DNA from 3 places in the Cupriavidus sp. GA3-3 genome. Region 2 is predicted to be linked to each of the others. Evidence: predicted binding sites of a transcription regulator. Region 2 holds the regulator's gene; each other region holds the start of a gene.

Region 1 (7,416 bases), on a different contig from region 2:
GGAATGCGGGGCGTGTGGACAGGGGCGCACAGCCCCTATGGTCAGGCCGGCAGGGCTGCCAGGTCAATGCTGCCTTCAAACACGGTGGTGGCCGGGCCGGTCATGCGCACCGGTTCCGCGCCGCCGTCCCAGGCAATGGTCAGATCGCCGCCGTGGGTATGCACCCGCACCGGCGAGTCCAGCAGGCCGCGCCGGATGCCGGCCACCACGGCCGCGCAGGCGCCGGTGCCGCAGGCCAGGGTTTCGCCGGCACCGCGTTCGTAGACGCGCAGCCGGATGGCATGGCGGTCCTGCACCTGCATGAAGCCGGCATTGACGCGGTTGGGGAAGGCGGCATGGTGCTCCACCACCGGGCCGTCCTGCAGCACCGGGAAGTTCTCCACGTCGTCCACCACCTGCACCGCGTGCGGATTGCCCATCGATACCGCCGAGATCCATTCGGTGCGGCCGTTGACCTCCAGGCCGTACAGCGTGTCCGCGCCTTCCGCGCGGGTGGGCAGGCCTTCCGCACGGAACGGCACGCGCGCCGGTTCCAGTTCGGGCGCACCCATGTCCACCGTGACCTGGCCGTCGTCCTGCAGCGTCAGGGTAATGACGCCGTTCATCACTTCGACGCGCACCGAGCGCTTGTCGGTCATGCCCTTGTCGGTGACAAAACGCACAAAGCAGCGCGCGCCGTTGCCGCAGTGCTCCACCTCGCTGCCATCGGCATTGACGATCCGGTAGCGGAAGTCGACATCGGGGCGGGACGGCTTTTCAACGATCAGGATCTGGTCAGCGCCAACGCCGAAATGCCGGCTGGCCAGCGCACGCCATTGCGCCGGGGTCAGGTCGATCTGCTGGTGGATGCCGTCGAGCACGACAAAGTCGTTGCCCGCGCCGTGCATCTTGGTGAACTGGAGTTTCATGGTGGGGATTGTAGCTGCGCGGCGCCGGACGTGCCGGCGCGCTCAGTAGATCTCGGGCTCGCCCGGCAGGCGGTGCTTGAAGCGCTTGTGCACCCAGTAGTACTCGGGTACGCGCGGGCGGATGCAGTCCTCGAAGAAGGCATTCATGCGGCGCGTGTCGTCGGTGACGCTTGCGCCGGGGTAGTCTTCCCAGGGCGGCAGGATGCGCAGCACATAGCCCTGGTAGTCGGGCAGCATCTCGGTGTAGATCGGCACGACCTTGGCCCCGGTCAGGCGCGCCAGCCGCGACACCGAGGTCAGTGTCAGCGCCTGCACGCCGAAGAACGGCACGAACTCCGAGTCGCGCTCGCCGAAATCCATGTCGGCGATCAGCTGCAGCGCCTCGCCCTTCTTCAGGCAGCGCAGGATGTCGCGCGCGCTGTCGTTGCGCGAGATCATGTTGGCGCCGAAGCGCCCGCGCGCGTGCTTCAGGAAGTGGTCGAACAGGTCGTTCTTCTGCCTGGTATAGAGCGATGCGCCGGAGCGGCCGAGATGCTCGCGCAGGTCGATGGTGAGTCGGATCGCACCGGCTTCCACGCCCGACAGGTGCAGCGTCACCAGGATATGCGGGGTGCCATCCAGGGCCACCAGGCCGGCCTGGTCGTCGATCTGCACCCAGCGGCGCATCTGCGCCTCACTGCCGGTCCAGAAGATGCCGCGTTCGGCAAAGCTGCGGAACAGGATGCGGAAGCTCTGCCGCGACAGTTCATCGATTTCGGCCTCGGTCCGGTCCGGGAAACACAGGCGCAGGTTGGCCTGCACCACGCGGCGCCGCTCGCTCGGCACCAGGTAGAGCAGGCTTCCCAGCGCCTCGCCGAAGCGCGCGACGAACGGATATGGCAGCTTGCCCAGCACCGTCAGCAAGCCGATGCCAAGCCACGTGAACACACGGCTCATGAAATCGATCGATCAGTGGCCGGCTCGGTATCATTGCCCGGCGCGTCCGGGGTACCCGCTCCGGCGGGTTGCTTGTAGCGGTTGTAAGCCCACAGGTACTGCGTGGGGCACAGGCCCACCAGTTCCTCGATAGTCCGGTTGATGACCGCGGCAGCGGCGGCAGGATCGTCCGGCAGCATGCCGCCGTCGTTGATCACGCGCAGGTGACCGCGATAGCCGGCGCCGCGCGGCAGGCGCTCGGCAAAGACCGCCACCACCGGCGCGCCGGTCAGCTGCTGCAGCCGGTGCACCAGTGCCATGGTATAGGCCGGCTTGCCGAAGAACGGCGCCCAGTTGCCCTCGCCGCCGCTGGGCACCTGGTCGGGCAGGATGCCCACCGCCTGGCCGCGCTTGAGTGCCTTCACCAGCATGCGCACACCGCGCGGCGTGGCCGGCGCCATGTGCATGCCGGGCCGGGTGCGCATTTTTTCGATCCAGTCGCGCAGCCAGGGCTGGTGCGGCGGCTTGAACAGGGCGGTGACCGGGCGCTGCAGCGCGTGGGACTGCGGCAGCACTTCAAAGCAGCCCAGGTGCGGGGTCAGGATGATGATGCCCTTGCCGCGCGCCTGCAGCTTGCCCAGCTCGGGCCACAGGTAGTCGTCAAAGCCATGCAGCTTCGCACCGATCTTGCTGCGGCTCCAGAAGTAGGGCATCTCGACGATCATGCGTCCGGCCGAACGGGCCGCTTCGTCGATCATCGCATCGGTGGCGTCGGGAAACGCCTGGCGGAAGTTCTCCCGCAGGCGCTGGCCGTAGCGGCCGGGCAGGCGCGCGCTCAGCAGTCCGAGCGCGCCGCCCGCGGCTTGCAGCAGCCGCAGGGGAAAACGGGAGATCAGCCAGAATAAAAAGGTCATCAGGCGCGAAAAGCGGGTCTGCTACGGGTCTGTGCCGGGGAACAGACGGGCAGGCAGCGTTTTTTCTATGGCGGTATTCAGTTCCGCGCGCAGCGTGCCGTCATCGGATTCATCTGGGCACGGTGCCCCCGGCTGGTTGGCAGGGTGCCGTACCGTACCGTTGGCGCGCTGCAACGAGCCCGGCAGGCGCGTATAATAGCGTGTATCGCCGAGTTAACTGACAACTTGCGGGGCGATGCGGCTCTAACCGGGCTGCTTGAAATACCGCTAAAGCGTCGCCGCCATGAACTGATCGGGCTGGCACGCAATAGCCAACCTGGAGAATAAGTTCGTGGCAAACGACTTCCTTTTTACTTCGGAATCCGTCTCCGAAGGCCATCCCGATAAGGTCGCCGACCAGATTTCCGACGCCGTCCTCGACGCCATCCTGGCCCAGGACAAGTACGCGCGTGTGGCGGCCGAGACGCTTTGCAACACCGGTCTGGTGGTGCTGGCTGGGGAAATCACCACGACCGCCAACGTCGACTATATCCAGATCGCGCGCGACACGATCAAGCGCATCGGCTACGACAACACCGATTACGGCATCGACTACAAGGGCTGCGCGGTGCTGGTCGCCTATGACAAGCAATCGCCCGACATCGCCCAGGGCGTGGACCGCGCCTCCGACGACTACCTGAACCAGGGTGCCGGCGACCAGGGCCTGATGTTCGGCTACGCCTGCGACGAGACCCCGGAACTGATGCCGTTCCCGATCTACTATGCCCACCGCCTGGTCGAGCGCCAGTCGCTGCTGCGCCGCGACGGCCGCCTGCCCTGGCTGCGCCCGGACGCCAAGTCGCAGGTGACGGTGCGTTATGTCGACGGCAAGCCGCACAGCGTGGATACCGTGGTGCTGTCGACCCAGCATTCGCCGGACATCACCCAGGCCCAGATCCGCGAAGCCGTGATCGAGGAAATCATCAAGCCGGTGCTGCCGGCCGAGATGCTGAAGGAAACCAAGTACCTGGTGAACCCGACCGGGCGCTTCGTCATCGGCGGCCCGCAGGGCGACTGCGGCCTGACCGGGCGCAAGATCATCGTCGATACCTACGGCGGCGCCTCGCCGCACGGTGGCGGCGCGTTCTCGGGCAAGGACCCGTCCAAGGTCGACCGCTCGGCCGCCTACGCCGCGCGCTACGTTGCCAAGAACGTGGTGGCTTCGGGCCTGGCGCGCCAGTGCCAGGTGCAGGTCAGCTACGCCATCGGCGTGGCCCGCCCGATCAACGTGACGGTCTACACCGAAGGCACCGGCAAGATCCCCGACGCCAAGATCGCCGAGCTGGTGCAGGAGCACTTCGACCTGCGCCCGAAGGGCATCGTGCAGATGCTGGACCTGCTGCGCCCGATCTACGAGAAGACTGCCGCCTACGGCCACTTCGGCCGCGAAGAGCCGGAATTCTCTTGGGAAGCCACCGACAAGGCGGCTGCCCTGCGCGCCGCGGCCGGCCTGTAAGCGCCACCCGCGCCAGCAGCACTGACGGCAAGCCCCGCCGGCCCGCAAGGGCCCGCGGGGTTTTTTTACGCGGGCTTGATCCTGGTCCAGTCGCCGCGTGACGCCGGCGCCACGGCTGACGGCAGGGAGTAAAATCCCGCCATCCCCAGCCGCCACGCCGGCGGCCGACCCCAAACACTGGTGACCGTTTCCAGAGGATGCCATGTCCGAAGCGCCTGTCCTTGCCCCCTCGACCTCAACCCAGCCGCCCGCCGCCGGCCAGCTCAACCTGATCCGCCCGCAGCCATATGCCGACTGGGCGCCGCAGGTCACGGCCGAAGAACGCGCCACGCTGCGCCGCGAGCTGGAGCAGGGCGCCGTGCTGTACTTCCCGAACCTGAATTTCCGCTTCCAGTCGGGCGAAGAGCGCTTCCTTGACAGCCGCTATTCCGACGGCAAGTCCAAGAACATCAACCTGCGCGCCGACGACACCGCGGTGCGCGGCGCCCAGGGCAGTCCGCAGGACCTGGCGGACCTGTACACGCTGATCCGCCGCTACGCCGACAACAGCGAATTGCTGGTGCGCACGCTGTTCCCTGAATACATCCCGCACATGACGCGCGCCGGCACCTCGCTGCGGCCCAGCGAGATCGCCGGGCGCCCGGTCAGCTGGCGCAAGGACGACACCCGCCTGCACGTGGACTCGTTCCCGTCCAACCCGATGCTGGGCAAGCGCCTGTTGCGCGTGTTCCACAACATCGACCCGGCCGCGGCGCGCGTGTGGCGCGTGGGCGAGCCGTTCGGCGATTTTGCGCAGAAGTTCGTGCCCAAGACCCATGGCATGTGGCCGGGGCAGGCGGCGCTGATGAAGCTGCTGCATATCACCAAGCGCAAGCGCTCGGAATATGACCACCGCATGCTGCAGCTGCATGACTTGGCCAAGGCCGACCTGGATTACCAGGCCAAGGTGCCGCAGCAGGAATTCCACTTCCCGCCGGGTTCCACCTGGATCGTCTTCAGCGACCAGCTGCTGCACGCGGCCATGCGCGGACGGGCGATGATGGAGCAGACCATCTACCTGGCGCCGCAGGCGATTTCCGACCACACCCACTCGCCCGAGGCGGTGCTGTCGCGCATGCTCGGGCGGCCGATGCTGGTGTCCTGATCAACGCAGAAGCAGGCGCAACATGGTTTCGAAGGTCTTGCCGTAAGGCGGCTTGAGCAGTCCTGCGCCGTTCAGGCCGGCCTGGTGGAACACCGGCTTCACCTTGGAGAAGGTGTCGAAGCCCGCCTGGCCGTGATAGGCGCCCATGCCGCTGGCGCCGACCCCGCCGAAGGGCAGGCCGTCCTGGGCGATATGGAACAGGGTGTCGTTGACCGTGACGCCGCCGGCAACGGTCTGCCTCATCACATGGCCGATGGCGCCGCGGTCGCGCTCGAACAGGTATAGCGCCAGCGGCCGCGGGCGCGCATTGATGTAGTCCACCGCCTCGTCCAGGGTGCGGTACGTCACCACGGGCAGTACCGGCCCGAAGATCTCCTCGCGCATCGCCGTGACGCCTTCGGGCACATCCAGCAGCAGCACCGGTGGCAGGCGCCGCGCGTGCGCGTCCGGCTGCGCATCGGACAGCGGCACCACGGTCGCGCCTTGCGCCGCGGCTTCATCCACCAGCGCCGCCAGCCGCGCGAAGTGGCGCGGGCTGATGATGCTGGTGTAGTCCCGGTTGCGCGCCAGGTCCGGATAGAGCCGGTCAACGCACCGGCGTGCCGCCTCCACCAGCTGCCCGCGCAGGTCTTCCGGCACCAGCACGTAGTCTGGCGCGATGCAGGTCTGGCCCGCGTTCATCAGCTTGCCCACCAGGATGCGTTCCACCGCACGCGGCAGGTCAGCGCCGGCGCCGATAATCGCCGGCGATTTGCCGCCGAGTTCCAGCGTCACCGGGGTCAGGTTGGCGGCCGCCGCGCGCATCACATGGTGGCCGACCGCGGTCGAGCCGGTGAACAGCAGGTGGTCGAAGGGCAGCGCGGTAAAGGCGCTCGCCACCTCGGCATCGCCATTGACCACCATGATCTCGTCCGGCGCAAAGTGCTGCGGCACCAGTTGCGCGAACAAGGCCGCAAAGCGCGGCGTGTATTCCGACAGCTTCACCATGGCGCGGTTGCCCGCCGCCAGCGCGCCGGCCAGCGGCCCCACCGTCAGGTACAGCGGATAGTTCCAGGGCACCACGATGCCCACCACTCCCAGCGGCTGCGGCACCAGCCGCGAGCGGCCCGGGCGGAACCAGAAGCCGGTGGCGGCGCGGCGCACGCGCATCCAGCGCTTGCCGTGGCGCAGCGCGTCGTCGATGCCGCCGAGGCTCGGGAATACCTCCAGCAGCGCAGTTTCTTGGCGCGGCCGGTTGGTGAAGTCCGCGTGAATGGCGGCGGCAATGGCAGCCTCGTTCTCTGTCACCAGCCGGCGCAGGCGCTGCAGGCGGTCGGCGCGCACGGCCCAGGCGGGCAGCTGGTCGCGCCGCGACGCGGCGTGCATGGCGCCAAAGACGGACGACAGGTCGGGGACTTCTCGCATTGCTGCGCTCCTGGGCAAGGGACGTGCGGGGAAAGTGGATGTGGATCGCGGCGAGTGGCGCTGCAGCGGTCCGCGTGTTCCCGCGCACGATAAGGTAGCGTGCCAGCCATGGCAATGGAAGTTTCCTACCAGAAGGACAATTCAAACGCCCGTCTGCGCAGCGCCGGCGGCCCGCGCCACCGGGCTTCTCCACCGTCCGGGCTAGCGCCTACACTGAATCTCACAGCTTGCCATCCGCTGGACGGACAGGGCGCGCATGCACCGGCGCGGCCCGGCTCACGCACGCGCGCCGCCTGCGGACTCGCGGGGAGACAGATGGAAACCACCTTTGACTACGTCATCGTCGGCGCGGGCTCGGCGGGCTGTGCGCTGGCGGGGCGGCTTGCCGACAGCGGCGACGACACCATTGCCCTGGTCGAGGCCGGGCACCACGATCACCATGTGCTGGTACGCACACCCGCGGCGCTTGCCGCGCTGCTGCCGCGCGCGGGGGCACGCAACTACGGCTATGAAACCGTGCCGCAGCCAGGCCTGAACGGCCGCCGCGGCTACCAGCCGCGCGGGCGCGGGCTGGGCGGCAGTTCCTCGATCAACGCCATGATCTACACGCGCGGCCGCGCCGCCGATTATGACGCG
Region 2 (7,416 bases):
TCATGATGTTGATCTGCCAGCCGGTCAGCTCGGTCGCCAGGCGCACGTTCTGACCGCTGCGGCCGATCGAGACGGCGAGGTTTTCCTCGTCGACCACGACGTCCATGCTGTGCTTTTCTTCATCGACCACGATCGACTGCACCTGTGCCGGTGCCAGCGCGCCGATCACGAACTGCGCCGGGTCTTCCGACCACAGCACGATGTCCACGGCCTCGCCGCCGATCTCGTTGCGCACCGCGGTGACGCGGGTACCGCGCACGCCGACGCAGGTGCCGATCGGGTCGATGCGCTTGTCATGCGCGACCACGGCGATCTTGGCGCGCACGCCCGGATCACGGGCAGCCGCCTTGATCTCCAGCAGGCCTTGTTCCATTTCCGGCACTTCGTTCTCGAAGAGCTTGATCAGGAACTCGGGCGCGGTGCGCGACAGTTCAATCTGCGGACCGCGCGCGGCGCGGTCCACATTCAGGATATACGCACGCACGCGGTCACCGGTGCGCAGGTTTTCCTTGGGGATGATCTGGTCGCGGGCCAGCAGCGCTTCCACGCGACCGGACTCGACGATCAGGCCCTTCTTGTCGGCGCGCTTGACCGTGCCGGTCATGATCTTCTCGCCGCGATCCAGGTAGTCGTTCAGGATCTGCTCGCGCTCGGCGTCGCGGATGCGCTGCAGGATCACCTGCTTGGCAGCCTGCGCACCGATGCGGCCGAACTCGACCGACTCGATCTGCTGCTCGATAAAGTCACCCAGCTCGATGCTGGGGTTTTCATCGCGGGCTTCGAACAGCAGGATCTGCTTGTCCGGCTCTTGCAGGCCCAGCTCGTCGGGAACGACCAGCCAGCGGCGGAAGGTTTCATGCTCGCCCGACTCGCGATCGATCGCGACACGGATATCCACGTCTTCCTCGAAACGCTTCTTGGTGGCCGAAGCGAGCGCCGCCTCCAGGGCACCGAATACCACATCCTTGTCGACGTTCTTCTCACGCGCAAGCGCATCGACGAGCAACAGAACTTCGCGGCTCATTGCTTGTTCCCTTTTCTTTGATTTCCTTTGAAGTCGATCACCGGCACCAGGCGTGCCTTGTCGACATCGGATACGGCAAATTCCAGCAGCGCCGGGCCATCTTTGCCTTCGAACTCCAGGCCAATCTTCTCCTCGCCCGCCGCGCCGGTGGGCTCGCGCAGGATGCCTGTGAAGTTCTTCTGTCCGTTGACGGGCAGGCGCAGCGTCACGCGCGCCTCCTCGCCGGCAAAGCGGACGTAGTCGGCCAGCTTCTTCAGCGGCCGGTCCAGTCCGGGCGACGAGACCTCGAGGCGTTCATAGTCGACGTTCTCGACCGTGAACACGTGGGTGAGCTGGCGGCTCACCTTTTCACAATCCTCGATGGCAATGCCGGTTTCAGGCTGATCGATATAGACACGCAGCAATCCGGCCGGGGCACGCTCGAGCTCGACCAGCTCATATCCCATGCCGCTTAGGGTGGTTTCGATCAAATCTGCCAGATGCACTGTTATCCCGAGTAATGGCCATCAACACCGTGGCAGGCAAACCCGCCGGTGCCGTCCGGGACGACCCTGCTGCAGCCCTGCCTGTCCGCCATCCCCCCGCTCCAGCGGAGAGAACCGAAAAACGGGCGAACCAAAAAAAAATGGGCGCAATGCCCATCATTCGCCCATCCTCGACGAGGATGGCTTTTTGAATAGACTTGAATTATACGCGGATTATGTCGAAAAGGCAAAAGCCAGACATTTCCGTGCACTGAATCCGGCGCCGGCGGGCGTTCAACCCGCCATGCGCCGGATTCAGCGCTTATCGGTTGCCGCCGCGGTTGCCACCACGGTTGCCGCCGCCACCGCCACTACCGCCGCGCGGGGAACGGTTGCCGCCCGGCTTCGACGCCTTCGGCATCACATTGCCGTTGGCTTCGCCGCCGCCGCGACGCGGCTTGCCCTGACCCTGCCCACCCAGGCCGCCCTGGCCACCCTGACCGCGCATGCCACCCATACCGCCCATGCCGGCGCCACCACGTCCCTGGCGTGCGCCAGTGCCGCGCCCGCCGCCCAGGCTGGCCGCGTGCGAGGTCAGCAAGGTGGGCCCGTGGGTGATATAGCCCATCGAGGTCTTCATCGGATCCGGCTGGCTGCTGCGGCCGCCGCTACCGCCCCGGGCGCCGCCCTGGTCGAAGCGCGGCAGGCCGTCCATGCCCGTGGGCATCGGCATGCCGGCAATCGCGGCTTCGGTGCGCTGCTTGCGCCCGCCTACCTTGGTGGCGCCCTTGGGAACCTGCTCGCCCTTGCCGGGCACCTTCAGGCCGACACCGGCCATCAGCGCCTTGACGTCATTGGGCTCGACTTCCTGCCAGCGGCCGCGCTTGAGGCCACGCGGCAGCAGGAACTGGCCGTAGCGGGTGCGGATCAGGCGCGACACGGTCAGCCCGACCGCCTCGAACATGCGGCGCACTTCACGGTTGCGGCCTTCGGTCAGGGCCACGTGGTACCACTGGTTGACGCCTTCACCGCCGCCGTCGGCAATGCGCAGGAAGTTGGCCTCGCCGTCATCGAGCTTGATGCCATGCAGCAGGCGCTGGCGGTCGGCCTCGGCCAGCTCGCCCAGCGTGCGCACCGCGTACTCGCGCTCCACGCCATAGCGCGGATGCATGAAACGGTTGGCAATGTCACCCGAGGTGGTGAAGATCAGCAGGCCTTCAGTATTGAAGTCCAGGCGGCCCACCGCGACCCATTTGCCGGTCTTGATGCGCGGCAGGCTGTCGAACACAGTCGGACGGCCTTCCGGATCGGACTGGCTGACGATCTCGCCGGCGGGCTTGTGGTACAGCAGCACGCGCGGCGGCTTGGTCGACACCTTGCGGTGGATCAGCTTGCCGTTCACGCGGACCTGGTCCGCCGGCAGGATGCGCTGGCCGATATGGGCCGGCAGGCCGTTGACCGAAACGCGGCCCTGCAGGATCAGTTCTTCCATCTCGCGGCGCGAGCCCAGCCCGCCCTCGGCCAGCACCTTGTGCAGCTTGGGCGCGTCGTCGTCGGCCGACAGCTCGCGCACCGGCTTGGCCTTGGTGCGCGGAATGACGGTGTCTTCGTTGTCGTACTGCTCAGAGATCACGAAGCGGAACAGGTCTTCGCTGCTCGCCGCGGTCTTGTCCCCGCCGCCCTGGCCCTTGCGGGGCGCCTGCGGCTTGCCGCCATCCTTGCGGCGGCCCTGCTGCCGCGCACCGGTACCCTGCGCCTCGCCCGGCGCTGCCGCCTTGCCTGAGCGCTGGACCGGCTTGCGCTTGCGGCCGGGCTGCTCAGGCTTGTCGGTGCCTTCGGCCCTGGCCGCACGGTCGACCTTTTCTGCCTTGCTGGTGCCCTGGCCGCCCTGGCTACCCTGGCCACCCTCGCCCTGCCCCGTCTTGCGCTTGCCGCGGCCACGCTGGCCACCGCGCGCACCGCCCGCCGCCTGTGCGGCGCCCGCTTCACCGGCATCGGCCTGGCCGCCGGCGCCTTCGGCGCCCTCGCCGCGGTCCTGTGCCTGGCGGCGCGATGCGACCAGGTTCCTCAGCCCGCGGCGCAGCCCCTTGCGGCGGGGCGCGGCTTCGCTGCCCGATCCGGGTTCTGCGGCGCCGGTGTCGGCGGGTGCGCCCGCATTGCGGGTGTCTTGCTCAACGGAATCAGACAAGATATTCACTATCGGATGTTGCATGTTGTTCAGTTCGGCACGCGCTCGTCGTGCTCGCTCGGGTGCGGCGGGGTGCCGTTGTCCGGCAAATCGCCCCGCGCCCCGTCCGGATTGGGTGCGGCTGGTTCGGTGGAAGCGGCCTCGGCGGCATCGTCGGCTGCAGCTTGCAGCGGTTGCGCGTCAAAGCCATTGGCGCCCTGGTCGACCGGGCCGGTCGTCTCGGCTTCGTTTGCGACGGATGCTTCAGCCACATCCGCCGCGTGCGCGGCGGGGTTGGCAAAAGCCTCTTCGTCGGCGCTGGCCGCCTTGTTTGCAGCCAGGTCTTCAAAATTGATGGCCTGCTGTTCCAGCAGGGTTGCCTGCGCCTGCGCCTGGGCATCTTCCAGCGGCGGCAGCTCATCCAGCGTACGCAGGCCAAGATCGTCCAGGAACGCCTTGGTGGTCGCATACAGCGCCGGCCTGCCCGGCACGTCGCGGTGTCCGATCACCTCGATCCAGCTGCGGTCCTCAAGCTTCTTGATGACTTCCGTGCTGACCGTCACGCCGCGGATTTCCTCGATATCGCCGCGGGTCACCGGCTGCCGGTAGGCAATGATCGCCAGTGTTTCCATCACCGCGCGCGAATATTTTGGCGGCTTTTCTGGATTCAGCCGATCCAGGTATTCACGCATTTCCGGCCGGCTCTGGAAGCGCCAGCCGCTGGCCAGGGCCACCAGTTCCACGCCGCGCGGCCGCCAGTCCTGGCGCAGTTCATCAAGCAGCACGCGGATGGTGTCTGCGCCGACGTCGTCGTCAAACAGCCGCCGCAGATCATTGACGCGCAACGGTTCCTGCGCGCAGATCAGCGCCGTCTCGAGGACGATCTTCGCCTCTTGGGTATTCATGTTGATGGTGTGCAGCCTGTCTTTGCACCTGCTCCCGGACGGATCCGGGGCACCGGAGATTTTGGATACAGCGGTGCGAAAGCCACCGCCATCTCATTGCGCAGCTAGCCGGATACCTGCTGCATCCAAGCCGTGCACTTCCCTATCTTTGCATCGAGTTGCCGGGCGTTCCGGCAGGAGATCGTTCGCATGCGGTTATGGGCCAGCCAGCGAACCTCTTGCGTAGCGCGTCCGCACATACCGGACGTCGCTGTCAGCGAACTGAAGGCCTCGGACGCAAGAAAAACGGGTATCGGGAGCAAGGCCGGCATCGCCAACACCGCAGTGCCAGCCGGACTTTTGAACCAGATCTTTTGAACCGGATGGACTGTGGGGACGGGACGGGCATCGAAAACCTTCCGCTTCCCCTGCCCTGAACTCACCTTCTGGTATGAAGGCCGCCTGGCGCTGCTCGCCCGCTGCTTACCGCGGCTCACAAGACACCGCGCGATACCGCAATGTTGGCGATTGTATGGCATTCCCGCCCCCGCCTGCAACCATCATCCGTTGCCGGCGCAGCGCCGGCGCCTCAGAACACCAGGCAGAATCCATGCTCGGCCAGCGAATGTGGCAACAGCACCGCTCGCGCAATGCCAAGGCCGCCGAACGCCATTACCGCCAGGCCGGCCCCCAGTCGCACGCCGGGACGTCGCGACAGCGTACGCAAATAGCCTGACAGGCCGGAGAGCACCAGCAGGTTAGGCAGTGTGCCGAGCCCGAACACGCCCATCACGAGTGCGCCGGACGCCGCATTGCCCGCCAGCAGCGCGAGCGTGAGCGCCCCATAGACCATGCCGCACGGCACCAGCCCCCACGCCAGGCCCACGCCGTATCGCCGCGCCAGGCAGCCGCGTGCGCGCACAAAGGACGGCATGCCGCGTGCCACGCCACCCAGCCGGCGCGCCACCGCTGCGCTGGCACGCGACGCCAGCCGCTCCAGCCAGTCGACGGTAAACGTGTTGCCGCGCAGCAACCGCCAGCCCGACCCCAGCAGCATGACGCTGCCCGCGCCGAACAGCCAGCGCTGCACCGGCAGATAGTCCTGTTTCCACGCCGAAGCACCGACCGCGCCTAGCGCGGCCCCAAGCAGCATATAGGTCGAGATCCGGCCCAGGTGCATTATCAGCAACTCGCCGAGCCAGGCGGCACGGCTGGGCACCAGACTGATCGTCGCCGCCGCGCCGTGACGCTGCTCCACGGCCAGCGCCACGCCGCCGCACATGGCGGCGCAGTGGACCCCGCCCAGCAAAGCCAGCAGAAAAACGCTGATCAGTACGCCAAGTGTCAATTCTCACTCCCTACCACATCACATCGCACGGTAAAATGCCGTTATCGCGCCCTCGCTGCCATTTCTAGCAGGTTCCAATTGCTCACCTCCATTCCCATTACCGAGATGTCACCACGCTGCTCCACCTGTGCGATGGGGCAGCTGTGCCTTCCGGTCGGCATGTCGCAGCAAGACCTCGCCAAGATGGACACGCTGGTTCAGGAACGCATCCGTGTGCACAAGGGTGAAACCCTGTATCGCATGGGCGATCCGCTCACCGCGGTCTATGCCGTGCGCTTTGGCACGCTCAAGACCCACGTCACCACTGAAGACGGCCGCTCGCAGATTACCGGCTTCCACCTGCCCGGCGAAATTGTCGGTCTCGACGGGCTGGGCGAGATGCAGCATGCCTCCGATGCCGCCGCGCTGGAGGACACCGAAGTCTGCGTGGTCCGCATGAGCGAGTTGCAGTCCCTGTCGGCAGACCTGCCGTCGCTGCAGCAGCAGTTCCTGCGCCTGATGGGCAAGGAAATCACGCATGACCAACTGATGCTGGTCACGCTGGGCTCGATGCGCGCCGAGGAACGGCTTGCCGCCTTCCTGATCAACCTCTCTGAGCGCCTGTCGGCACGCGGCTATTCGGCGTCCGAGTTCGTGATGCGCATGAGCCGCGAAGAGATCGGCAGCTACCTGGGCCTGAAGCTCGAAACCGTCAGCCGCCTGTTCTCCCGCTTTGCCGAAGCCGGCCTGATCCAGATTCGCCAGCGCCACGTCAAGCTCGTGGACATCGACGGCATCAAGCAGCTCTACAGCCGCTCCTGCTAAGCGGCCAAGGCGCTGCCAGGTACCGCATGCGGACATGGCAGCGCAGACCTCACACCGATCCGCTTATTCCAGTTCGTCGGTATCGCTGAGCCGCGTCGGCATGGTGTAGAGCGTCAGTCCGCTGGACAACGCGCAGAACACCCAGGCCATCAGGAAACCAACGGTGTAGACCGATTCGCGGGACGCTTCGATCGGCTGGCCGAAGAAGTTCAGGTCACCGGGATCCACCACCGAAAACACCGTCGCGGTCGCGAACCCGGCCATCAGGAACGCCGGCCAGAGTACCCACATCAGCCAGCGCAACCTCATGGCTGCCTCACAGCGGCAGCCTTGGGCGGCGCGGCGTCGGCCTTCTCGACCACCAGGCCATGGCGCGTTGCACCCTGCACCGGCATGTCCGGATGCGTGGATGCCAGCCAGATCGTCACGCCACACGCCACCATCGCCACCAGCGGGCCGCTCATCAACAGCCACGGCCACGGCTCCTTCCACCACGGATTGCCTTGCTGACTCATCTTGCCCCCTTCATCTTGACGACCTAGCTTCACAAATCGCGCGGCACGATGAAACTGGTGGATTGCCGGATTTCGGCATGCCCCCGCTCCGTGCCTTCGCTCGTCACCGTCACGTTGATCTTGTGCGTGCCCTGCGCCGCGGCCTCGATCGGCACGCGGATCCGGATCGGCAGCAACCGGTTGGACGTCGGCGCCAGCGATTCGGCCTGC
Region 3 (7,416 bases), on a different contig from region 2:
TGCGACCCGCTTCCATAGCAAATCGATCTCGCGCGCAGGCGGATTGCAGCAGGCGCTGGCGCGCTTTCCCGGCCCGGTATTGATGATCTGGGGCGAAGCGGACGTGACCATGTCGCCCGAATCGATTGCCGGGATCGCCCGCGACTCGCGGCATGCATCAGCCGACGCGCCCGAAGTCAGTGTCAGCGTGGTGCCGGGCGCCGGCCATTGGGTCCAGTATGAGGCCCACCAACAAGTCAACCGGCTGCTGCAGGCATGGCTGCAGCAGCTCCCCGACACGCCGGCGCAGGCCGGCTGAGGAGAACCTATCTTGAACGCAACCGAGGCCTTTGGGCCGTTCTTCAGCATCATCAAGGCAGGACCGCTGCCAGCCGAGGTGATGCATCATGCGAAGCGCGCGCTGGTCGACTGGCATGCGGCGCTGTTCCCGGGCATCGGCACCGATGCGGTCCAGCGCCTGCAGCGCGTGCTGGAAGAGGAGCTTGGCCGCGGCAACGCCACCCTGCCAATGGGGCAACGCGCCACGGCGCGCGCCGCGGCGCTGCTCAATGGCGCTGCCGCCCACGCTGCCGAGATCGATGACAGTTTCCGTGATGCCATGTACCACCCCGGCGCCGCCACCATCGCCGCCGCCATTGCTGCGGCACAGGACGCGGGCGCCAGCGGCGAGACGCTGCTCAAGGGCATCGTCGTCGGCTATGAGGTTTCAACGCGCATCGGCGTCGTGCTGGGCCGGGCGCACTATCGCTTCTGGCACAGCACCGCGACTGTCGGCACGTTTGGCGCGGCGGCCGCCGCGGCGTTTATCCATGGGGCGAGCGAGGAGCAGCTTGCCCACGCGCTGGCGACCGCGGCGACCTTCGCCGCCGGACTGCAGCAGGCGTTCCGCATGGACTCGATGTCCAAGCCGCTGCACGCAGGCCGCGCAGCGGAGGGCGGATTGCTGGCCGCCCGCGCCGCCATTGCCGGCATCACCGGTTCGCTCGATGTGCTCGACGGTGAGACCGGCATGGGGCGAGCGATGTCGGACGGCCCTGACTGGAACGGGCTGGCATCGACGCTTGGGCAAGACTTCCATATTTGCCGGCTGACCTTCAAGAACCACATTGGCTGCGGCCATACCTTTGCGGCAATCGACGGCGCGCTGGCGCTGAAAGCGAAGCTGGGCATCGACACCGCCCAGATCCGTCGCATCCGCGTCGCCACGTATCGCCCGGCGCTGGATATCGCCTGCTATCTCGACCCCAGGAGCGAGAACGAAGCCAAGTTCAGCCTCAAGTTCATCGTCGCCGCCGCCCTGGTGCATGGCAGCGTGCGCTTGTCGGCCTACACGCCGGAACGGTTGTGGGACAGCGAGACGCGCCGGCTGATGGACTGCATGACTGTCGAGGTCGATCCTGAAATCGACGGCTGGTTTCCTGGCAAGCGCGCGGCAAGGATTGAGATCGAAACCCTGGACGGGGCCACGGCAGACTACTTGCAGCCAAATCGCAAGGGCGATCCGGAGGACCCGCTGTCCGACGCTGACCTCGGCGGCAAGCTGATCGAACTGGCAGCGCCGGTGATAGGCGCCGATGGCGCGCGCCGGCTGGCGCAGAAGATCTGGCACGTCGAGACGGAGCCGGTGGTCAGCCTGTTTGGCTGAGCAGCGGCGCTCCGGCGCCAACGCGGTCACCGGCATGACGAACACAAGCGGTGTAGGACAAGGAGATCGGCATCGAGTAGCATTGCCTGCGGCGGGTGCAACCTCAGCAAATGCATGCACCGGACGCCGCTTTCCAGAACGGTCACTGGTGCGCAGTGATCCCCTGTCATGCCAAACAGCACCGTCAACATCGAACGGATCAAACCAGGCCAAGGCAAGGCGACGCCCAACCGCTCGCTCGAACGTGGCATTGCCGTACTGCGCGCCTTCCGCGCCGGCGCGTCCATGCTCGGCAACAGCGAGATTGCCGAGCGCACCGGCTTGTCCCGCTCGACCGTCAGCCGCCTGACGCAGTCGCTGATTGAGACCGGCATGCTCGAGTATGTCCCGCAGTGCCGGGCCTACCGGCTGGGTGTGCCGGTCCTCAGCATGGCGCATGCCATGCGCGACGGCTCGCAGGTTCTCAGGGTCGCGGCGCCGATGATGGCCGAGGTTGCCATGCGGCACAAGATCAATGTCGGACTGGCGGTGGCGGAGGGAGATGAGATGATTTACCTGGAGTCGTTCCGCTACAACCGGCGCCAGTCACTGCGCACGGTGGTGAGCGGGCAGCGCATCCCGATGGCGCTGACCTCTCTCGGCCGCGCGCACCTCGCAACGCTGGCACCTGAGGCGTTCAACGCGATGATGAGGGCCATGGCCGACAAGAACCGCGGCCGCGGCTGGGGGGAGCTGCGACGCGAAATCGATGCTGCGGTGTCTTCCGTGCATGAGAAAGGCTACTGCGTCGCGTCATGGCAGCCTCAGGTTGTGGCCATGGCAACACCATTGCGATTTGACGAATATGCCGTCCATGTATTGAACGTCAGCGTATCCACGCACCAGGATGCCGGTGCTGTCGAGGCGGCGCTGGCCAAGCCACTGATGGAACTTGCAGCGGCGATACAGGAGCGGATGCCGCGCGTGGAGTAGGGGCGCTGCGGTATCGAGATCCGCGCCGGCTTTCGCCCCATGTCAAAGGCCGGGCTCCCCGTTATTGGTCCCAAGATTGTTGTCCGGTCTTTGGGGTTGAGCCTCACGCATCAGGCGCAGCCCGGCGTAGCCGCCAGGCATGGTCATCCGCCGTAACCCAGGCGGGGACAAGATGGGCTCGCAAGGTGTCGCTCGAACCAGCCTATCGTGAGTGCCGCGATGTCTTCCAGGGCCCTGCGGTCTTCAAATCCGCGGCCGCTGGTCGGGATGAGCCTCAGTTGCCGCGGACAATGCATCTGCTCGAATGCAAGATTGTTGATCTGGATGTCTTTCGGATTGCCGCTGGCACATATCAGCAAGGCAGGGATTTCAAGCTGCCGCAGGGTTGCGCTGCCCGCGAGATCCAGCCGCCCCGCAACACAGGCCACGGCGCTGAGTTGCGTCGCGCCGCACGCGGCTGAGCGCAAGGCTGCCGCCGCTGCGGTGCCGGTACTTAGCAGGCCCACAGGCAAGCTTGCGCAAGGGGTCCCAGTACGCAGGAAGCTCAAGGTCTGGTCCAGTCTTGCCACCAGCTCATCGACCTCCGATTCCGGTGCGTCGTCGACGCGGCTGTCAGGCTGCAGGTCTACGAGCATGGTGGCGAATCCTTTCGCGCGCAGCTTGCGTGCCAGGTAATTGCTGCGGGCTGCACGGCGTTGCGCGCCACCGGCATACACCATCACCGCGACGCCGACCGGGTTCGGGGCCGTTTCGAGCATGGCCCGCAGCCGAGTGGTCTGATACGGAATCAGCATCGCCTTGCTCAACGACGGCACGCCCGCCACCGCACCTGGCCGGGCACGGGTCCGGGGCTGCGTTGGCGGTATCCCTGTCAACTGTCGCACGCGGTCGTCGCTGACCAGCTGGAACTCATGATAGAAGTGCGCGAGGTTTTCGATGCGGTCCGGAGTATCCAGGCAGATGACTTCGTCGGCCAGGGCGCGGACCCGGTCCAGCCCGGCTGGGGTGGCGATCGGGAGTGCGCATATGAGCCGGGCAGGTTGCCGCTTGCGCAGGCTGGCGAGGGCCGCATACATCGTTGCGCCGCTCACCAGGCCGTCATCCACGACGATCACCACGCGACCGCCCGGATCCGCCAGCTTGCGGACCGGCGTATACACGGCGCGCTGCCTGCGAAGCTGGTCGAACTGGGCATCACGCTGGCTGTCGGCGCCGCCATTTGCGTCCATTGCGTCCGTGCACCATGTCGCGCCAGAGTCGTCCAGTGCTACGCCAGGAACGATCCTGCGCGCCATCACCAGGTCGAAGTCAGCGCCCAGTGCGTCGGCCACAACACGCCCGACCGGCACGCCGCCGCGCGGAATCGCCAGCACCAGGGCATCGGTTCCCCGATACGCGCGCAACGCCCAGGCGAGCTCCGAGCCCGCATGCTCACGCGCCTGAAAACGTGTCTGGTAACGGCTCATCGATCTATCTGCCAGGGATCTATTGACGGACTTTCAGGACGGCGGCGCCGGTAAGCCGGCCCTCGCGCAGGTCGGCCAGTGCTTCGTTGGCCTGCTCCAGCGGATACGCGGTGGTGTGCGTATGCAGCGGCGTCCGGGCGGCGATATCCATCAGCGCGATGCCGTCGGCACGCGTGAGGTTGGCTACGGAACACAGGCGCCTTTCTTCCCAAAGCAGCTGGTAAGGCATGCTTGGGATATCGCTCATATGAATTCCGCCACAGACCACGATGCCACCCTTGTCCACGGCGCGCAGCGCCTTGGGCACCAGCGCGCCCACCGGGGCGAAAATCAGCGCGGCGTCCAGCGGCACGGGCGACTCGAGCTCGCTCGAGCCGGCCCAGCACGCACCGGATTGGTAGGCGAGTTGCTGGGCGCCTGCGTCGCCCGTGCGGGTGAAGGCGTAGACTTCGCGGCCTTGCGCCACCGCGATCTGCGTCACCAGGTGGGCGGCGGCGCCGAAGCCGTAGATGCCGACGCGCTGCGCATGGCTGGCTGCGCCCGCCATGCGCAGCGTCCGGTAGCCGATCAGGCCCGCGCAGAGTAGTGGCGCGGCGTGTTCGTCATCGTAGCCGGGCGGAATCCGGAAGCAATAGCCGCTGTCGGCAACAACGTACTCCGCATAGCCGCCATCGCGGGTATAGCCAGTGAACAGCGGTGCGTCGCAAAGATTCTCGTGATGACGCAGGCAGTAGCGACAATGGCCACAGCTATGTCCGAGCCAGGGCACACCGACGCGGTCCCCCGGCTTGAAGACGGTGACACCGGCGCCGCACGAATCCACCTGTCCGACGATTTCATGTCCCGGGATGAGCACCGGCTTGGGATGGCGCAGGTCGCCGTCGGCGATATGCAGGTCGGTCCGGCACACCCCGCAAGCTCCCACGGCAATGCGAAGTTCGCCGGGCCCCGGTTCGGCAACCGGCAAGTGGTGGAGGCGCAGCGGCAGGCCTGCGCCCTCGAAGACCATTGCACGCATGGTTTGGTGGGGCATGGCGCGCCTAACCTTCGACTTCGCTGCGGACCAGGAGCACGGGCTTGCTGGTCTTGGCAAGCACGCCTTCCGACACGCTGCCCATCAGCAGGCGCCGGACGCCGCGGCGGCCGTGGGTGCCAAGCACGATCAGGTCGGCATTCCACGCATCGGCTTCGGTGACAATGGTCAACGAGATCCGGCCCGGCGCCACCGGCTTTTCATCCAGTTTCACCGAATTGCGCACGCCTGCTTCGCTGAGCCTGGCTGAGGCGGCATCCAGTGCCTTGCGGCCGTGCGCGGTGATGTTGTCGACCAGTTCTTTTGGATTGAAGTAACTGGCCTCGAAGAACACATCGCTGTCGTCTACCACGAACAGCGCCTTGACCTCGGCCCCGGTTGCCTTGGCGATGATGATGGCCTGGCTCAGTGCCAGGTCGGAAGAACGGCTGCCATCGACGGCGAGCAGGATGCGCTGGTACATGATGGATCTCCTGAAGGGCAAGGGTGTGCTCGATGTTGCGATTCGCTGCATTCAGCGTAGGCGCCGGCCTCGATATGCGCTTGAGATAGGTCAACCCGAAGGGGCAGGCGCCGCGAGAAACTGACCGCAGACAGAAGTGATGGCCGCATGGCTTGACGGTTTTACATACCTTGTTCGCAGTAGCCTCCACCGCACATCAGGACGAACTTGAGCCATGTCGCCGCATGGCTGGCCCGTTGATCCGGGTCAAGCGCCGGTCGGCCTTGCTGCCTAGACTGGTCTGTAGTTGAGGGGGAGGGCGATCATGGCTTACGACAGCATCCTCGTGCATCTGGACAGCAGTCCGCAGGCACGGCAGCGGCTCGAAGTGGCGGGGCGACTTGCGGCGGCCAGCCAGTGCCGGCTGATCGGCATGTACGCAGGTTTCATTCCCGATCCTGCCTGGTTCTACCTCATGGACGGCGCGCAGCAATATGTCGCGGACGATCTGGCCCGGCGCAAGCAGGTCAGGGAAGACGTCCGCGCGCAGTTTCTGGCTGCAACCCAGGCCATGCCGGTGCGCGCGGAGTGGCGCGCCGCGGAGCAGGGGGCGGTGGCATCAGTGCTGCGCGAGGCCCGCGAGGCCGGCCTGGTCGTTGCCGGCCAGTACGACCCCGGCAATACGGAAGGTCCGGTGGCCCGGCAACTGCTGGAATCGCTGCTGCTGGAGACCGGCCGACCGACGCTCGTGGTGCCGTGCGCGGGCACGTTTCCATCGCTGGGTACGCGCGTGATCGTGGCGTGGAATGGCAGCCGCGAGGCGGCGCGGGCGCTTCACGACGCCGTGCCGCTGATGGCCGGCGCGCAGGCGCGCATTTTTTGCGCACAGACCGCGGCCAAGGAGGCCAGAGCCGACGCCACCCCGGTCGGCCACGCCGCACGCGTGCTGGAGCGCCACGGCGTCGCCGTGGAAATCGAACACGGTCCCGGTGGGGCTGACCTGACCATCGGCGAACTCATCCTTTCGCGCGCGGCGGATTTCGATGCCGACCTGATCGTGATGGGTGCCTACGGACACGGTCGCATGCGGGAGCTGGTGCTCGGCGGTGTCACGCGTACGCTGCTTGACTCGATGACGGCACCGGTGCTGTTTTCACGATGATGCAAGGTCAAACCAAAGAGTGGAATCACCTCATGGACTTCAGAACCATCCTTGTCGACCTGAGCGAAGATGCTGCACGGTCCGCGCGCATTGAAACGGCAGCACGGCTTGCCGAAAAGTCCGGCGGCAGCGTGGTCGGACTGACGGCAACAGGAACGCACCTGGAGCCGTTTCGCGGGGCGGGCGAAGAAGCCGGGCAATACGGCGTGCTTGCCGCGAACCATTTGCACAAGCTGGCTGCGGCTCACAGGAACGCACTCGAAACGCTGACCGGGCAAGTGTCGCCGGCCATTCCCAGCCGGCACATCGTTGTCGAAGCCGAGTCTGGCTGGGCGCTTGCCGACGAGGGCCGCTTCGCCGATCTCATCCTGCCCGCAGCGCCCTCGGCGCAGGCCGATGTGCCGGCTTTGCTGGCCGGGGTCGCGGAGTACGCAATGCTCAATGCAGGCCGGCCCATCCTGCTGGTGCCGGGCGCGTCCGGCCCGCGACTTGGCGGCCATGTCGCCATCGCATGGAACGGCGGCCGGGAGGCCGCGCGCGCGGTCGCGGACGCACTGCCGTGGCTTGTGCATGCCAGCGCCGTTACCGTCCTGGTGGTCAGCGCTGGCAAGTACAGCGCTGCCGGTGAGAAAGAGGCCTATCGTGACAGCGCCGATCGGCTGACAGCATGGCTGCTCAGCCATGGCATCCGCGCCA

Evidence for each region. Region 2 encodes FNR, which switches genes on or off when oxygen is low (the NO sensors DNR and NnrR bind a similar motif). Its sites were predicted from a motif close to TTGATNNNNATCAA; they were not measured.
Region 1: the regulator FNR is predicted to act here: its motif matches at 4,308-4,321, upstream of C265_RS06545 (Kdo hydroxylase family protein).
Region 3: the regulator FNR is predicted to act here: its motif matches at 5,816-5,829, upstream of C265_RS26930 (universal stress protein).

Annotation. Positions count from the first base shown of each region.
Region 1 is NZ_KB944465.1:57,767-65,182, forward strand. It holds gene dapF (diaminopimelate epimerase) at 42-908, opposite strand; gene C265_RS06530 (lipid A biosynthesis lauroyl acyltransferase) at 951-1,844, opposite strand; gene C265_RS06535 (lysophospholipid acyltransferase family protein) at 1,841-2,737, opposite strand; gene metK (methionine adenosyltransferase) at 3,069-4,232, shown strand; gene C265_RS06545 (Kdo hydroxylase family protein) at 4,435-5,376, shown strand; gene C265_RS06550 (coniferyl aldehyde dehydrogenase) at 5,377-6,780, opposite strand; gene C265_RS06555 (GMC family oxidoreductase) at 7,096-7,416, shown strand, end outside.
Region 2 is NZ_KB944471.1:210,032-217,447, forward strand. It holds gene nusA (transcription termination factor NusA) at 1-1,024, opposite strand, end outside; gene rimP (ribosome maturation factor RimP) at 1,021-1,509, opposite strand; gene rluB (23S rRNA pseudouridine(2605) synthase RluB) at 1,811-3,700, opposite strand; gene scpB (SMC-Scp complex subunit ScpB) at 3,706-4,560, opposite strand; gene C265_RS10995 (sulfite exporter TauE/SafE family protein) at 5,129-5,887, opposite strand; gene fnr (fumarate/nitrate reduction transcriptional regulator Fnr) at 5,966-6,691, shown strand; gene C265_RS11005 (hypothetical protein) at 6,755-7,000, opposite strand; gene C265_RS11010 (membrane protein) at 6,997-7,206, opposite strand; gene ccoG (cytochrome c oxidase accessory protein CcoG) at 7,236-7,416, opposite strand, start outside.
Region 3 is NZ_KB944503.1:33,756-41,171, forward strand. It holds gene C265_RS26900 (alpha/beta fold hydrolase) at 1-298, shown strand, start outside; gene C265_RS26905 (MmgE/PrpD family protein) at 311-1,645, shown strand; gene C265_RS26910 (IclR family transcriptional regulator) at 1,814-2,617, shown strand; gene C265_RS26915 (phosphoribosyltransferase) at 2,761-4,083, opposite strand; gene C265_RS26920 (zinc-dependent alcohol dehydrogenase family protein) at 4,103-5,116, opposite strand; gene C265_RS26925 (universal stress protein) at 5,124-5,579, opposite strand; gene C265_RS26930 (universal stress protein) at 5,884-6,720, shown strand; gene C265_RS26935 (universal stress protein) at 6,753-7,416, shown strand, end outside.